Regions from separate parts of the Paludibacterium flexuosum genome, predicted to be linked through region 1. Evidence: riboswitches for the same ligand, from Rfam matches in the RefSeq annotation. Region 1 holds a riboswitch; each other region holds the start of a gene.
What was found. A riboswitch is a leader RNA that binds a small molecule or an ion and turns the genes downstream of it on or off. The one in region 1 is predicted to bind cobalamin.
Positions count from the first base shown of each region.

Region 2: it holds a riboswitch for cobalamin, as region 1 does, so the genes downstream of both, AACH39_RS02455 (cobaltochelatase subunit CobN) here and AACH39_RS12000 (TonB-dependent receptor) in region 1, are expected to answer to the same signal.
Region 3: it holds a riboswitch for cobalamin, as region 1 does, so the genes downstream of both, AACH39_RS07305 (energy-coupling factor ABC transporter permease) here and AACH39_RS12000 (TonB-dependent receptor) in region 1, are expected to answer to the same signal.

Region 1 covers NZ_AP029060.1:2,521,754-2,527,524, forward strand. The annotation lists gene AACH39_RS11970 (ferritin-like domain-containing protein) at 1-32, shown strand, start outside; gene AACH39_RS11975 (adenylyltransferase/cytidyltransferase family protein) at 7-510, shown strand; gene AACH39_RS11980 (biotin--[acetyl-CoA-carboxylase] ligase) at 503-1,468, shown strand; gene AACH39_RS11985 (type III pantothenate kinase) at 1,465-2,181, shown strand; gene AACH39_RS11990 (SPOR domain-containing protein) at 2,178-3,050, shown strand; gene AACH39_RS11995 (histidine phosphatase family protein) at 3,093-3,704, opposite strand; cobalamin riboswitch at 3,775-3,978, shown strand; gene AACH39_RS12000 (TonB-dependent receptor) at 4,086-5,771, shown strand, end outside.
Region 2 covers NZ_AP029060.1:515,050-520,820, reverse strand. The annotation lists gene AACH39_RS02470 (cobyric acid synthase) at 1-1,025, opposite strand, end outside; gene cbiB (adenosylcobinamide-phosphate synthase CbiB) at 1,129-2,067, shown strand; gene cobD (threonine-phosphate decarboxylase CobD) at 2,060-3,052, shown strand; cobalamin riboswitch at 3,170-3,355, shown strand; gene AACH39_RS02455 (cobaltochelatase subunit CobN) at 3,509-5,771, shown strand, end outside.
Region 3 covers NZ_AP029060.1:1,539,623-1,545,393, forward strand. The annotation lists gene AACH39_RS07290 (ATP-binding cassette domain-containing protein) at 1-79, opposite strand, end outside; gene cbiQ (cobalt ECF transporter T component CbiQ) at 86-865, opposite strand; gene AACH39_RS07300 (hypothetical protein) at 866-1,204, opposite strand; gene AACH39_RS07305 (energy-coupling factor ABC transporter permease) at 1,206-1,871, opposite strand; cobalamin riboswitch at 2,003-2,216, opposite strand; gene pelG (exopolysaccharide Pel transporter PelG) at 2,323-3,693, opposite strand; gene pelF (GT4 family glycosyltransferase PelF) at 3,693-5,249, opposite strand; gene AACH39_RS07320 (hypothetical protein) at 5,246-5,771, opposite strand, start outside.

The sequences.
Region 1 (5,771 bases):
AGCCAAATGTCGTACCCAACCCCGCTGTTTGAGCAAAAACTGTGTGCCCCGGACGAACTGCCTGGCCGTTTGTCCGGCTTACCCCGCCCCCTGGTCTTTACCAACGGCGCCTTCGACATCATCCATCGCGGTCATGTGACCTATCTGGCCCAGGCCCGCAGCCTCGGTCAGGGACTGATCGTGGCGCTCAATACCGATGCCTCGGTCCGTCGTCTGGGCAAAGGTGCCGATCGGCCGATCAATCCGCTGGAAAACCGTGCGGCAGTGATTGCCTCTTTGGAGTGCGTGTCGCTGGTGACCTGGTTTGACGACGATACCCCGGCGGCCCTGATCGAGCTGATCAAGCCCGAGATCCTGGTCAAGGGAGGGGACTGGCCGATCGACAAGATTGTCGGTTCGGCAGAAACCCTGGCCCGTGGCGGTGAGGTGCATTCAATCCCCTTCCTTTTCGCTACCTCGACGACGGCCACACTGCAAAAGATCCGCGCTTCGGAGCCGGGTCATGGCTGATTGGCCGTTTGCCGTGCTGCGTGCGCTGTCGGATGGCAAATTTCATTCCGGCGAAGCCATCGCGCAGCAGCTGGGCTGCTCGCGCACGCTGATCTGGCAAGCTGTGCATACCATCCAGACCGAGTTTCAGTTGCCGGTCTTCAGCGTACGCGGTCAGGGCTACCGTCTGGTCGAGCCGTTCGACTGGCTGGATGTCGCGACCGTGCGTGCCGAGTTGTCTGCAGACTGTGCGGAAACCTGGACGCTCGCCGTCGCCGATCAGGTGGATTCGACCAATACCCAGTTGATGAACCGCGCAAACAGCGATGGCCTGCACGGACTAGTGCTGGCTGCCGAGCTGCAAAGCGCGGGTCGTGGCCGCCTCGGTCGCGCCTGGCATGCCCGGCTGGGGGACTGTCTGATGTTCTCGCTGCTGTGGCGCTTTGACCGTGGCCTGGCCGAGCTGGCTGGCCTGTCCCTGGCCATCGGCCTCGCGCTGGCGCGTGTGCTGCGTGCCCTGGGAGCCCCGGTTGAGCTGAAGTGGCCGAATGATGTGCTGCTGGATGGCCGCAAGATGGCCGGGATCCTCATCGAGCTGTCGGGCGATGCCCTTGGGCCGGCCGCCGTGGTCATTGGCATCGGCATCAACCTGCAAGCTCCGCAGGGAGTGGATCAGGCCGTGGCTGGTCTGCGCGAGTGTGGCATCCGCATCAGCCGCAATCATTTGCTGGCCCTGCTGCTCAACGAGTTGCATCAGGTGCTTTGCGCCTTCAACCAACATGGTTTCGAGCCGCTGGCATCGGAATGGATGGCACTGTCCACCCATCAGGACAAGCCGGTCCGGCTGAGCTTCTCGCATGGCCAGCCGATTGAAGGCGTGGCGCGCGGGGTGGCTGGCAATGGCGCCCTGCTGGTGGATACCCCGCAGGGTCGGCAGGTGTTTCATGTCGGGGAAGTCAGCTTGCGGAGTGCGACATGATTTTGCTGATCGATGCCGGCAATACCCGCATCAAGTGGGCGGTGTATCAGGGCGAGCAATGTCTGGCACAGGGGGCGCTGGAGCATCAGGCCATTGAAACCCTGTCGGCGCAGCTGGCGTCCTTTTCGCTGGCCCGCGCCTATGGTGCCGCCGTGGTGCAGCCCGAAGTTTGTCATCGCATCGAACAGCAACTGCCGTGTCCGCTGCAGTGGGTCGAGACAGCCGTGGTCACCGCCGGGGTACGCAATCATTATGTCGATCCGCGCCAGATGGGGGTGGATCGCTGGCTGGCGGTGCTGGCGGCCCGCCGTCTGGTGCAGGGCGATGTGGTGGTGGCCAGTGCCGGCACCGCGCTGACCGTCGAGGCGCTCACCGCCGAGGGGGACTACCTTGGCGGCCTGATCATGCCGGGCTATCGTCTGATGCTGGATGCACTGGCAAAGAACACTGCGCGGCTGGATCAGCCCGCCGGGCAATGGTGCGATTTTCCGCAACAGACAGCCGATGCGCTGGCCAGCGGGGCACTGGATGCCATGGCCGGCGCCATCGGGCGGCTGCGGCTGCGGCTGGCGCAGCATACCGGTCGTCCGCTGGCGCCGTTGCTGCTCAGTGGCGGGGATGCCGGCAAAATCGCCCCGCTGCTCGCAAGCCCCTGTGAGATCGTGGATAATCTGGTACTTACCGGTTTATTAGAAGTGGCGGACAAGACATGAAGTGGTTTCTGGGCCTGGTCGTGGCATTGAATCTGTTTGTCGGCGTGGTGGCCTTGCTGCGCCAGCACGATCCCGTGGATATCCACAGCCATGAAGTCTCACCCGAGCAACTGAAGGTATTGCCGGCCGGCTGGCTGCCGCAGGCGTCGGCAGCCATGGCCGCCTCGGCGCCCTTCGTGGCCTCGGCACCCCTGACCCTGACCCAGACGGTCACTTCGCCGCTCGGCAAGGCCGCATCGGCCCCGGTGGCCTCGGCGCCGACTGCCAAGTCCGCCGTGTCGCCCAAGGGTGACAAGCCTGCTGCCAAGGCACCCGTCCAAAATGACAAGCCCGCCGCACACGACAAAGCCAAGGTTGCCTCGGTGCCGGCCGCCCATGCCGGCGAGCCGGTGGCCCGCCAGTGCGCCCAGTGGGGTGGGCTGAGCCAGGCGCTGCTGGATCGCGTGAAGGGCGGCTTGCCGACGCTGCGTCTCAAGGCGGCGCAAATGCACAGCCAGCAGGTCGACGATAGCAGCGCGACAGGCGGTAATCTGCGCTACTGGGTCTACATCCCGGCCAAGCTGTCCAGCAGCAAGCTGTCCGGTGAGTTGGCGCAAAAGGGATTCGACAACTACGTGGTGCAGAACGAAGGCGACTTCAGGGGGGCGTTGTCGCTGGGCCTGTTCGGCAAGCAGGAGGGGGCACAGGCACTGGTCGACAAACTGAAGAAGGCCGGCTACCCGAAGGCCGAGATCCAGGCTCGGGGCAAAACCCAGCTGACCCGTCTGGATTTCAGCGATCTGAGCGACAGCCAGTTCAAGGCGCTCGGTGCGCTGCAACAGCGCCTGACGCCGGGCATTGCCCTCAAGACCGTCGCCTGCGGACGATAGGCGATCAGGTGATCAGCAGGGGCGGAGCGATCCGCCCCTTTTTCATGCCGCTCCGCCGCCCAATGGCGCGTCCAGTCGCATCAGATAGGCCGGATGATCCTGCAGAATCGACAATTGCACGAAGCCGCCGGGCTGAACCGTGATCAGCCGTGCCACACTCCGTTCCATTTCCAGTAATTCCGCCAGCAGGATGGTAATCACCGGTGCATGGGTCACCAGCACGCGGTGACAGCCGCGCGAGGCGGCGATCCAGGCAGAAAAGCCGCTGAGCACGCGGGTATGGAAGGCTTCCGGCGATTCGCCGCCGGGTGGCGTCAGTTCGCCCTGGCGCCATTGCGCCTCCCAATTCGGTGTCAGTTCGCCCAGCACGCTCAGCGGCACGCCTTCCCATTCCCCCAGATCCTGTTCGGAAAAGCGCTCATCCACCTTGAGGGGAACCGAGGCGGCCAGCGCGCGCCGGACGGCGAATTCGCGGCAACGATTGAGTGGTGAGGTGGCCATGCAGGAGACCGGTGCCAGGGCGGCGATTTGTTGCCAGCTGCGGTCCATCATGGCACTGCCTGCTTCGGTCAGCGCTGCCTCGCGCTGGCCGGTCAGCAGGTTCTGGTGGTCGATGTCGCCGTGACGCAGCAGCGTCAGCGTATAGGGGTTCATGGCAGATCTGTCAGGTTTGACAAAGGCTTATGACCTTATTCCAAGTCAAGTTTTCTGGCAACCACAAACGGGTATAATGCCGCCGTCAGGTGCTTGCCAGCCAGTCGGCCAGGCGAGTGAAACGGGAAGCCGGTGCAAGACCGGCGCTGCCCCCGCAACGGTAAGGTCCGGCGTGTCCCTACGCCAGGGCTTCGCAACCAGCCACTGCCCTCGGGCGGGAAGGCGCGAAGCCAGTGACCAAGCCCGGAGACCGGCCTGGCCAGGGTGTGAGTGGATGCACACCCCACAATGCTTGGCGTATCGCGGGGAAGCGATCACACAGCCTGTATGCCTGCCGGTGTCATTCTGTCGTGCTGTTGTCCTTGGCGTGCCGCAATAAAAATGTTTTTACGGATGACAGAGAACATGTTCCAACTCAGACACGGTGTCGCCCTGGTCGCGCTTTGCTTTGCCGGCGCTGCCCTGGCCGATGATCTTCCCGAATTCAATGGTGGTGACGTGGTTGTGACCGCCAGTGGTGTACCGCAAGCCCGCGGCGTGGCACCGGTCAGCGTCAGCGTGATTACCGCGCAGGATATCGCCAACAGCAGTGCCCGCACGGTGCAGGAAGTGCTGTCCTCTGCTGCCGGGATCAATGTAATTAATATGGGTGGAACCTCCTCTCAGGTTGATTTGCATGGATTTGGCATAGGCGGTATCAGCAATACGCAGATTTTGGTCGATGGCGTGAAACAGAATACCAATGATCTTGCCGCCCCTGACCTGAGCTATATTCCTTTAGCCAGTATTGAGCGTATCGAAGTTGTGCGTGGCAGTGGCGCCGTTCAGTATGGGAGTGGTGCAACTGGGGGGGTGATAAATATCATCACCACCGCAGGTTATCCAGAGAAGTCATCGGTGAGTCTGACTCAGATGTTTGGCAGTTTTAACACACGTCAAACAGATGCCCATTTCAATTTGGCAGGGGTACGCTTCAGCCTGGACGGTTATGGCCAGTCTTTGAAAACTGACCATTATCGCCTTAACAATGATGAACGCAGGGACGCAGGTGGTTTGGGGCTAAATTGGAAGCTCGACGATGGCAAAGTGCGCCTGTATGTCCGCTCTAGTAGCGATAGTGAGCGACTACCAGGTCCTGTGTATGTGCAGCCAGCAAACGGCGTGAATCAGTTTAATACTAATCCGACTATCTCGAATAAGTTGTATGACAATGGCTTTGTTAAAAATAATGAGGTTGGCGTGCAGGGTGATCAAGCCATAGGTCTTGGCCGTCTCTATTTCCAATTGGCCTCACGTGATAAACGTACGGATTCGACTTATGGGCCGAATAGCTTTTCTCATACAACTAGTTGGTGGTCGGACCAACGGTTGCTGACTGAAGATAGTGGCAGCCTACGTTATGTCCTGCCTTTTGCTGTGGATAATCGTGTCACAATCGGTACCGACTGGATGTTCGGGAATGCTACGGATAACTCTAATAATCTGCCAAATGCATTTCCCTATCTCAGCTCGACATCTTCCAAGCAACGACATCAGGCACTGTTTTCTGAAGCAGAGTTAGGTCTTTGGTCTGGCGCGCGTATCACCATCGGTGGTCGCGTCCAACGTGTAGATGATCTTGTTCATAACACCAATACTTATGCAACCTTTGGTTCGACCACAGATCTGGAGCTGCATGCATGGCAGTTGGGTATGAGGCAGGCATTAGGGTCAGACTGGAGTCTTTTTGCGAATCATGCCCAGAGCTTCCGCCTGCCAAACTCCGATGAGCTAGTCAATAACAACAATGTTGTTGCCCTCCAACCTCAACTGTCTCACGATCAGCAGCTTGGTGCAGAGTGGGTTAACCGCGATAGTCGTGTTCGAATTGATATATTCCGCTCTGATGTGACTAATGAGATTGCTTATATTCCGAATGCCATTACATTAAATTACGGGGCAAATGTGAATTTGCCTAAGACACGTCACCAGGGGCTTGAAGTAGAGGGGCAAACGCGGCTTATGCAGGTACTTGATCTGCATGGCAACCTAACTTGGCAAAAAGCCACATTTAAAGAGGGTAGTTAC
Region 2 (5,771 bases), 1.6 Mb from region 1:
CCGCCGAGCATCTGATACCCGCCGCAAATGCCGATCAATTTACCGCCATAGCGCAGATGACGCCGGATCGCAGGCGCCCAGCCATGCTGGTGCAGCCAGGCCAGATCATCGCGCACGCTCTTGCTGCCCGGCAGGATCATCAGATCGGCCGGCGGCACCGGCTGCCCCGGCCCCACCAGGGTCAGTTCAACCTGGGGATGCAGACGCAAGGGGTCAAAATCAGTGTGATTGCTGATGCGCGGATAGACCGGTGCCACCACGCGCAGGACCGCACGCCCGGTACCGGCTTCGGCCGAGCCTTTCTGGCTGATGCTGTCCTCGGCCTCGATATGCAAGCCCATCAGATAGGGCAAGACCCCGAGCACCGGCTTGCCGGTCTTCTGCACCAGCCAGTCTAGCCCCGGCTGCAGCAGAGCGATGTCACCGCGAAAGCGATTGATGACAAACCCCACCACCCGCTGGCGCTCGCTGGGCGACAGCAATTCGAGCGTACCGACCAGATGGGCAAACACCCCGCCGCGATCAATGTCCGCCACCAGCAACACCGGGCAATCGACCGCCTCGGCAAAGCCCATATTGGCAATATCGCCCTCGCGCAGATTGATCTCTGCCGGGCTGCCGGCCCCTTCCACCACCACGCACTGATACTGTTCGGCCAGCCGGTGAAACGACGCCAGCACCGCCTCACGGGCCTTGGGCTTGTAGGCGTGATAGGGCACGGCATCCATATTGCCGATCGAACGCCCCTGGATGATGACCTGTGATCCCATATTGCTGTTCGGCTTGAGCAAGACCGGGTTCATATCGGTATGCGGCTCAATGCCACACGCCAGGGCCTGCACCGCCTGCGAGCGTCCGATTTCGCCGCCATCCACGGTCACGGCACTATTGAGCGCCATATTTTGCGGCTTGAATGGCGCAACGCGGACACCGCGCCGGGCCAGCAGACGGCACAGCCCGGCGGCCAGCGTACTCTTGCCGGCGTCCGAGGTGGTGCCCTGGATCATCAGGGTTTTTGCAGACATGATTTGATCTCCGGACGCGCATTTTTCTTGCACTCGTCCTAGAATGGCGACTTTTTCCATGACCCATTCGGGTCGCAAGAGCCGAATTATATAGGCCGACAAAGTGATCAACGCCAGTTTTCTTTTGCTTGCCCTGCTGCTCGACCGCCTGCTGGCCGAACCGCGCCGCTACCATCCTCTGGTTGGATTCGGCCGCCTGACGCAAGGCGTAGAAGCCATGTTCTACCCGCGCCACCCCGACACCGAACCGGCATGGCGCATGCGCCTGCGCGGGCTCTGCGGCATTAGCCTGCTGTTGCTGCCCCTGACACTGCTGGCCTGGGCCCTCGCCCGTCTGCCGCTGCTGGGCAACGCCGTCGCCGTGCTGTTGCTGTACCTGGCCATTGGCGCACAAAGCCTGGCACAGCACGCCGAAGCGGTGGCCAGTGCGCTGGAGCAGCACGATTTGCCGCTGGCACGCCAGCGGGTCGGCATGATCGTCAGCCGCCAGACCGACGAGCTGACAGAAAGCCAGATTGCGCGCGCCACGGTCGAATCCGTCCTGGAAAACGGCGGTGACGCCGTGTTTTCCGCACTGTTCTGGTTTCTGCTGGCCGGCGCCCCCGGCGTGGTGCTCTACCGGCTGGCCAACACGCTGGACGCCATGTGGGGCTATCGCAATCAGCGCTACCAGTACTTCGGCTGGGCCGCGGCACGCTTCGATGACCTGCTGAACCTGATTCCGGCGCGACTGACCGCGCTGACCTATGTCCTGCTGGGCAACACCCGTGTCGGCTGGCGCTGCTGGATGGCACAGGCCTCGACCTGGTACAGCCCGAATGCCGGGCCGGTCATGGCCGCCGGCGCCGGCGCCCTGAATCTCTCGCTGGGCGGCGCGGCGGTATACCACGGCAAGATCAAGGCGCGCCCCGCCCTCGGCGCCGGGCGCGAGCCAGAAATGGCCGACATCCGCCGCGCCGTCGCCCTGGTCCGGCGCGGCATGTGGGCCTGGGGACTGCTGGGACTGCTGGCCGCATTGTGCTGGGGAGGCTGGCATGCTTAAGCACGGAGGGGGACTGCGCGCCGCCGCGCGACAATACGGTATCGCCCTGGAAGACTGGGTCGACCTCTCGACCGGCCTCAACCCGCATGGCTGGCCTGTTCCGGCCATCGAGGCCAGTAGCTGGCAGCGCCTGCCGGAGCTGGACGACGGTCTGGAGCAAGCCGCCAGTGACTTCTACGCGGCGCCACAACCACTGGCCGTGGCCGGCTCGCAAGCCGCCATCCAGACCCTGCCGCGCCTGCGCCCGCCCTGCCGGGTCGGCATGCTGACACTGACCTACGCAGAACACCCGTACGCCTGGCAAAAGCAGGGACACCATGTTCTGCGCCTGGCACCGGAAGACATTGATGCCGCGCTGCCGCAAGTGGACGTGCTGCAGCTGTGCACCCCCAACAATCCGACCGGCTGGCTGCCCGAGCCGGCCCAACTGCGCGAATGGCATGCGCGCCTGCGTCAACGCGACGGCTGGCTGGTGCTGGATGAAACCTTCCTCGACGTCACACCGGAACGCAGCCTGCTGCCGCTGGCTGGCCAGCCCGGCCTGATCATCCTGCGCTCCATCGGCAAATTCTTTGGCCTGGCCGGCGCGCGCGCCGGCTTTGTTTTTGCCTGGCCAGCGCTGATCGAGGCACTGCAGGACGAGCTCGGCCCCTGGACCCTGGCCGGCCCGGCGCGCCAGGCCGTCAGAATGGCCTTGCAGGACCGGGCCTGGCAGGCGGCCATGCGCCAGCGCCTGCCGGCCGAAAGTGACCGGCTGGCCACGCTGCTGCGCCGGCATGGCCTGGCGCCAGGCGGGTCCACGCCGCTATTCCAGTGGGTGTGCCATCCGCAAGCGGCCATGCTGCATCGGCAATTGGCCAGCCAGGGCATCCTCACCCGCTTATTCGACGCGCCGCCAAGCCTGCGTTTCGGTCTGCCAGCGCAAGAAAGTGACTGGGCGCGACTGGATCAGGCGCTGGCCAGCCTCAGCCTGGTCAAAAGCTAACGCCGGCGGCACAGGCAATCGTTTGCCTGTGCCGCCGGAGGATACTCCCCCCTCCTATCCCGACCTAAGTCAAACTTTGTTCATTTTTTTACCAAAGTTACCCATTCATCACGTAATATTCGCCCTTTACATGACGGTGCCCGTGTTGCAACGGGTGAAACGGGAATGCGGTTCAATGCCGCAGCTGCCCCCGCAACTGTAAGCGAAGAGTCTGAATCCACTGCCACCGGGCATCCGACCGGGAAGGCGATTCAAGGCGATGACGCGCGAGCCAGGAGACCGGCCGTCAGACTTGTCGACGTGAGCTAGAACCAGTCGGGGTGTACTGGTGGACAAGCATGCAGACCGGACCATTCTCCCCAGACTGCTGCCCTCGCTCTCGACGACACAACGTCATCCGAGGGCGCCGATGCACCGCTACCATTTCCTGTCCGTCCATGCTGCCGAAGGTGTGGCATGAGTCACGGCATTGCCCTGCTGAGCCACGCCGGCACTGATCTGTCCGCCCTGCTGCGCGCCCCGCTGCCCGCCGACTTTGTCGCCGTCAACGGCATCAACCTGCAAGCCATCGACAGTGCTGAGGCCATGCAGCAGTTGCTGAACGGCCCTTTGCGCGACACCAGCGTCTTCGTGGTACGCGTCCTGGGCCGCGCCGAAGCCATCGCCGGCTTCGACCTGTTGCTGACCCATATCCGCCAGCACCATCACCATCTGGTGATCATCAGCGGCACCGGCGAGCCCGACCCGGACCTGACCGCCCTGTGCAATGTCGGCCACGGGCTGCAACAGGAAATCAACGCTTATCTGCAGGCTGGCGGCAGCGACAATCTGGCTCACATGCTGCGTTGTCTCTCCGACCGCCTGCTGATGACCGGTCATGGCTATGCCGAGCCGCTCACGTTGCCGGACCACGGCCTGTACCATCCGGAACTGGGCGCCCTGGCAACGCTGGATGACTGGCGCGCCATCCGCAACCCCCAATGGCCGACCGTCGGCCTGGTGTTCTATCGCGCCCACTGGCTGTCCGGCAATACCCGCTTTGTCGATGCCCTGATCGATGCCCTGCACGAGCGCCAGCTGAACACCCTGCCACTGTTTACCGCCTCGCTGCGCACGCCGGGCGAGCAAGGACTGCCGGCGGCGCTCAATGATCTGCTGGCCGAGCCGATCGAGGCGCTGGTCAACACCACCTCCTTTGCCATCGGCGAAGTCAACCCTGACGGTGCGACCCAGGCAGGCTGGTCGGTGAGCGCATTTGAGCAACTGGATGTGCCGGTATTGCAAGCCATCACCAGCAATATGACCGAGGCGCAGTGGCTCGCAGCCGACCGCGGCCTCAACCCGCTGGACACCGCCATGAACGTGGCACTGCCGGAGTTTGACGGCCGACTGATCAGCGTGCCGGTTTCCTTCAAGGAGGCGCATGCCGATCAGGCCAGCAGCGAAACCAGCTATGCCCCGGTGCCCGACCGGGTCCGCCGTCTGGCCGGCATCGTGGCACGTCAGGTCAGGCTGCGCACCACCCCGGCGCACGAGAAACGCATCGCCTTCATCTTCACCAACTCCAATAGCAAGGCGGCACAGATCGGCAATGCCGTCGGCCTGGACTCCCCCGCCTCGCTCTGGGCCATCCTGCAAGCCATGCAGACCCATGGCTATCAGGTCGAGGGACTGCCGGCAGACAGCACCAGCCTGATGCACCAGCTGATTGACCGGGGAGCCTACGACCAGGACTACCTGACCAGTACCCAGATGATGCAGGCGATTGCGCGGGTGCCGGCGGCACGCTACGCAGCATGGTTCGCCGAACTGCCCGCCTCGCTGCAACAACGCATGAACCAGCGCTGGGGTGAGGCCCCCGGTACGGCCTATGTGCATCAGGAGCAGCTTTACTTCTCGGGCATGCAGTTCGGCAATGCCTTTGTCGCCCTGCAACCGCCGCGCGGCTACGGCATGGATCCGGATGCCATTTATCACACCCCGGACCTGCCGCCGACCCACCACTACTACGCCCTGTATTGCTGGCTGCGCGACGAATGGCAGGCTGATGCCATCGTGCATGTCGGCAAGCACGGCACGCTGGAATGGCTGCCCGGCAAAGGCGTAGGTCTGTCACAAGACTGCTTCCCCGATGCCGTTCTGGGTGACATGCCGCTGTTTTATCCCTTCATCCTGAATGATCCGGGCGAAGGCTCGCAGGCCAAGCGCCGCGCCCACGCCGTCATCATCGACCATCTGACGCCACCGATGACCACGGCAGACACCTATGGACCGCTGGCACAGCTGACTCAGCTGGTCGACGAGTACTACCAGGTGGAAATGCTGGACCCATCCAAGCTGCCGATCCTGCAGCAGCAGATCTGGGATCTGATCAAGGAGGCCAAGCTGGATGCTGACCTGGGCGCCATGCTGGCGCATGGTCATGACCACGATCATGACCATGCCCACCCGCCGCTCAGGCCCGCCACCGCAGCCAGCAGCGGCTACCGCACCCCGGTCAAGGGGGCGGCCCACTACCGTCCGGCGGGCAAACCGCACGCTGCTCACGGCCATCACCATGGCCACCCGCACCCCCACGATCATGACCATGACCATGGTGACCACCATCACCATGATCACGATCACCACTGGGACGACACACCGGACGAGCACGGCGTCCCGAAGACCCTGGCCGGCATGGACGGGGTCGATGTCGCGCACCTGATCGAAGACATTGATG
Region 3 (5,771 bases), 980 kb from region 1:
GATCCAGCTGATGCAGGGCCTGACAGCCATCGGGATAGGTGTAGCTGACCTGATTCAGCTCGATCATGGGGTGTGTCATCGGTGGTCAACCCAGCCAGTAATTGAAAAAAGCCAGCAAGCTCAGTGCGCACAGGCCAAGCAGGCCGACATAGTAATCCCGCCGGGAGATGGCCGAACGGAAGTGCGTCATGACCGGACTGTTCTCGTCATAGCCGCGCGCCAGCATGGCCTGATAGATGCGCGTGCTGCGATCCAGCGACTTGATGAGAATGCTGGCCGCCAGCCGGCCGACATCGGCCACACGCCCAAGCCAGCCGGCCTCGGCCCCCAGGCGGCTCAATTGCGCCCGCCGCATGGTCTGTGCGGTGTCCTGCAGAATGAACAGGTAGCGGTACATCATCTCAGCCAGCTCGATCATGATGAGCGGCACTCGACAAAGCCGCAGGGTCGCCAGAATCTCCACCATCGGGGTCGTCATCGCCAGCAGCGCCGCCAGGGTCACGGCAGCCATGATGCGCAGGAACAGCAAGCCGCCGTATTGTAGCCCCTCGGCATACACCCTGAGCGTCCAGCCCCAGAGCGGGACTTGCCACAGCACCTGACTGCCGCGCGTCAGCATGACACTGAGCAGCACCACCCAGGCAATACCCAGCGGCATCAGCAGACGACGACACAAATCGCGCCCGTTGAGCCCCAGCAGCGCGAACAGCGCCAGCGCCCCCAGCCACAGCGCGAGCGCCAGCACACCATGCCGCAAAGTCGAGGCCACGACGACCGCCGCCAGCAACAACAGGGTCTTGATGCGGCCATCTGCCCCGGCCGCGGCCGAGGCAGCGACGGCATCATGGCGTGCCAGGCTGACCACTCAGTCTTCCTGCTGACAACGGCACTGACCTTCACGCCGCCCGAAAAGCCGCAGCCAGTGATAGCCGACAATCAGACCGGCAAAGAAGTTGGCAACCGAGAAAGCGCCGACCTGGGCATCGCCCGGCAGCTCAAGGAAGGGATGATGATCGCGCTGCGTGACCTGGGTCGCCAGGTTATTCACATGATCATCCGTGCCGGCGGCTTCCATCTGGTGTGCACTCATATAGCGTGCCGAGACAAAGATGAACAGCAGCAAGGCACACATCACGGCCAGCATGCAGCGGGTAAAGCCATCGAAGAAACGGTTCTGCGACAGATCGCGTGCGGGATGTGACATCTCAGGCTCCTTTGCTGACGAGGATGCCGGGCAACAGATCGGGCCGGCGGCTGGCCATCGCCTGCAGCACGACGGCGGTAAACACCCCCTCGGCCAGGGCCAGGGGCAACTGGGTCGGGGCATAACCCATGAAGAAAATCATCCACTGGGTCAGCAGCGGCATATTGCCGTGCAGACTCCAGGCCAGCTCGAAGGCACTGACCAGATAAGTCATCAGGTCACCGACCACCCCGGCCAGGCCGGCAGCCAGCCACAGCGGGCAATTCAGCGCGCGCAGGCTTTTCCACAGCACATAGCCGGACAGGGCGCCGGCGATCCCCATCGAGAAAGTATTTGCGCCAATCGTGGTGATACCGCCATGACCAAGGAAAATTGCCTGGAAGAACAGCACGATGGTGGAGATGACCGCGGACGCCCAGGGGCCGACCAGAATCGCCGCCAGCGCCGTGGCGCAAGGATGCGAGCATGATCCGGTCACCGGCACCGGCAAGTGCATGGCGGAAATGACGAAGACTGCCACGCCGATCATGGCCAGGAACGGCTTATAGGACAGGTTTTCCTGTACCTTGCGTTTGATCTGATAAATCCCGGGAACGACGAACACGGCGGTCGCCGCGTACCAGACTGCGCATGCCTGTGGTGACAGGATGCCATCTTCAATGTGCATGAACTGCTCTCCCTTGCGAAGAACGGATCCGGCGGATCCAAGCCGGCCAATCACCAAGGGAAATCCGATCCGGAGCCACACACCGAAGTCGCAGGCGCACAACCGCAGAACCGTTCCCCACCCCAGAGATTGGCACTACCGATGACCCAGGCCGGTCTTCTGGCTCGCCTTCATCCTCCTCGGCCGGCCTTCCCGCACCGCAAAGCGGCACAGTGGCATGTGGCAGATTCGTCAGGCCTACAGCAGCGGGGGCTGCGCCGGACTGGCTGCATGGCAGCGTCACCGGCTTCCCGTTTCACTCCTCCCATGGACATGGGTCAGAGCACCTGGATCAATTGTCATGTCAGGACGACGTGTCGTCCGACATAAAATAGCTTCGCAGTATACCCCTTTGTCAAACAAGCCGCGCGGAGTCAGGTCAAGTCCAACGCACAAATGTAGCCAGTTGCGCTTACTGCAGCATGTAGGTTTCGTACTCAAGCCGCTCCAGCTTGCGATCCAGCGCCGCCAGCCCGATCACCACCGCAATCAGCATGGCTCCGGCAAACCCATAGCCATACCAGGCGGGGTTGAGTTGCAAGGTGATTCCCGTCAGCAGCATGTTGAGCAACAAAAAACCGCTGGTCGCCGCCAGCACCACGCGACGTTTGTCGAGGTAGAAAAAAATGTTGATGATGCCGAGGAACACCACCTGCAGGCTGGCGGCAATCACATCGACCTGCAACAGCGGCAGGTACAGGACCGAGATCCCCAGCCAGCGCAACAGCTCGGCGCCGCTGGCAAACAACAGGATGGCCGCAATCGACTGCACCTTGACGATCTCGTACAGCCCGGTACGCAGGGCATCGACCATGCCGTTGCGGACATTCTCGATATGCTGCAGCGAAGCGCCTTCCCGGACCGCGCTATAGAAGGCATCGTAATACTCGACGAAATCGGTTTCGATGCGCATCAGGAACACCGCCATGCCGGGAATGATCGCCAGATAGGCCAGAAAGACCGGCATATCGTAAATGATCGAGGCATGCAGCGGGCCGATCACCGCCTGACCGGTGGCCGGGGCATACCAGAACATCAGCTTGTCCACCCAGATACCCAGGTTGTACAGCAGACCGATCCACATCAGCGCGGTATGGCGATGGGCCTTGTGGAACATTTCAAACGAAATGAACAGACGGCCGGGAAACTCACGGTAGATCAGCAACAGCAGACCGAACAGCAGCACGCACTGACCGAGCACGAAGCCGGCCAGCAGCCCCTCCAGACCATGGGTATTCAGCAGCAGCGAGCCCACGACGGTGGCGCCGTAACCGATCAGGAATACCAGCAGGATATGCATGTACCGTTTCTGACCGGAAAGGAAAATGGCGGCGATCCAGATATTGGCCAGGATCACGAAGCCGCTGAGCATGAACAGGCGATACACCCCGGATGTACCGTGGAACAGCCACAGAATGGTCGGCACGCCAAACAGCAACGCGCCCAGATTGATCAGCAGCACGACGCCGTGAAAATTCGACAGCACCAGATCTTGCCGCTTCTCGAACAGGCGGTCGGCGGTAAAGCGGGTATAGGCCAGCTGGAACGGACCGGTCAGCACCAGACTGCCGGCGATCAGATAGGTGACGGACACCTGGAACTGGGCAATCAGAAAGGTCGGGACCACAAACGGCAGGCTGAGCACACCGATCAGCAGGATGCCCACGATGGACAGCATCCACGGACCGGCACTGATCAGGCCGGCATAGGTATACGCCTGCAACAGGCCTGCCAGCGAATTACGCCGCAGCATCTTGCGCAATTCAAATCCGATACCGGCCATCAGCGCCCCTCCCCGCCATCCGGCGGCATCGCCAGCAAGCGTTCATAGCGTTCACGATAGCTGCCAATCATCTGCGCCTGCGTGTAATAGCGCTCCACCCGGGCGATGCCCGCACGTTGCGCTGCCTGCCAGCGCGCCGGGTGCTGCAGCAGGGACAACACGGCACCGGCCAGGGCTCCGGGGTTGGCAATCGGCACCACTTCGCCGGCGCGGCCCAGTGCGGCATCCTCACCGGGGCGGCCGTCAATCAGCTCGCGACAGGCACCGACCTCGGTGGTGACGGCCGGTACGCCGGCGGCAAAGCCTTCCAGCACCACCAGCGGCAGGGCCTCCGAAATCGAGCTGAGCACCACCAGTCCCACCCGCGGCAACAAATCCTCTACCTGCTGCATGCCGAGAAAGCGCACTTTCTCGCTCAGGCCGAGACTGGCGACCAGACGGTGGCACTCATTGGCATAGTCTTCGTCTTCATCATCCGGACCCGCCACCCAGGCCTCGGCCTCGGGCATGGTGTCCAGAATCGTCAGCATCGAACGGATGAAGGTTTTCACGTCTTTGATCGGCACCACCCGGCCGATCAGGCACAGCACGGGGGGAATGGCGGCCGGTCGCAGATCGCGCAACCGGGCAAACCGTTCGAGCTGAATGCCATTGGGAATGGTGCAGGTCTTTTCCTCGGGCGCACCGTCGCCGATCTGGCGCTGGCGGTTGCCCTCGTACAGGGCGACGATATCGCTGGCCGAGTCGTAACACATCTGTCCCAGCGCCATGAAAAAACGCATCCAGAGATCGCGGAAATAGCCGATCTGTGCAGCATCGCGCTCGAACACGCTGCGATTATCGCGAATCCACTGACTCTGAAACAGGTCGATCTTGCGTTCCTTGGTATAGATGCCGTGCTCCGACACCAGCAAAGGCTGGCCGCGCCGCTGCTGCAGCATGGTACCGAGCAGGCCGGCATAACCGGTCGAGACGGTATGGAATACCCGCACCGGGATCAGTTGCTCCGCCACGGCGGCCAGCTTCCAGATCGACTGGTGCATGATGCGTACCGTCCAGAAGTAGTCGGTAAACGACGGATCGGTGCAGTACTCGCGATAGTTGTCGGTCAGAAACTGCCAGGCTTGTTCGGAATGGGCGAACACCTCGGCGGACAACTTACCCCCGGGCTGCATCAGGGGCATCAGCTGGCGCAACATGCTGCTGGCCTGATGTTTGCCCTGCGGGCTGCGCAGTTTGCCGTGCAGCGACGCCACCTGGCGGAACACCTCGGGGTCACCCCGCAGACTGGGTTTGACAGGCTGGCGCTGCGGGTCAACGGCGAAATCGAACAGATAGTGACACTCCATGTGCACCACGTTGTCCGGCAAGGCATAGGCCATCTCGCCATAGCTGTCGGGGCTGCTGCCGATGAATACGATGGCAAAGCGCAGATCGGGAAAGGCACGGATCATCTGGTTGATCCAGCTGGAGACCCCGCCGCGCACATAGGGGAATGTTCCCTCCAGCAGCAGGGCGATATCGGCCTGTTCGGCCTTGGGCAGAAGGGGACTCATGGCTGATCACTCCAGTAACGGATCACCGGCTGCATGACCGGCAAGGCACTGGAAAGCGGCTGAGCAGCCAGCAGCGCCTTGACCTGGGCATAGTCTTTATCCAGATAGGCGACCTCCGCCAGGTAGGGCAGGAGGCGCAAACGCTCAAAGCCATGCACCATGGCCAGATCCAGCATGGTCGTCGCCGAGGCGGTATCGCCCCGGTCCAGGGCCAGCCGGCCGCGCAGGCGCCACAAAGAGGCATCGCCCGGCATCAGCGCCAGCGCTTCGGCCGCATAACGATCGGCCTCGCGTGCGGCATGGCGATACACATCACCCTGCACCAGATAGGAATACACCAGTTCGTTGTACAGCAGGGCCAGCTCCTTGTTGACGCGATAGCGCTCGCTCTTGCTGAGCGTCAGCTTGAGTCGGGGTAATTGGTCGAGAATTTTCTGGGTCAGCTCTTTCTCCTGGCGATCCAGCATCCAGAAAGCCAGCAGCCGGATATCTTCAAACTGATCGTCCAGCATGGTGCGCAGC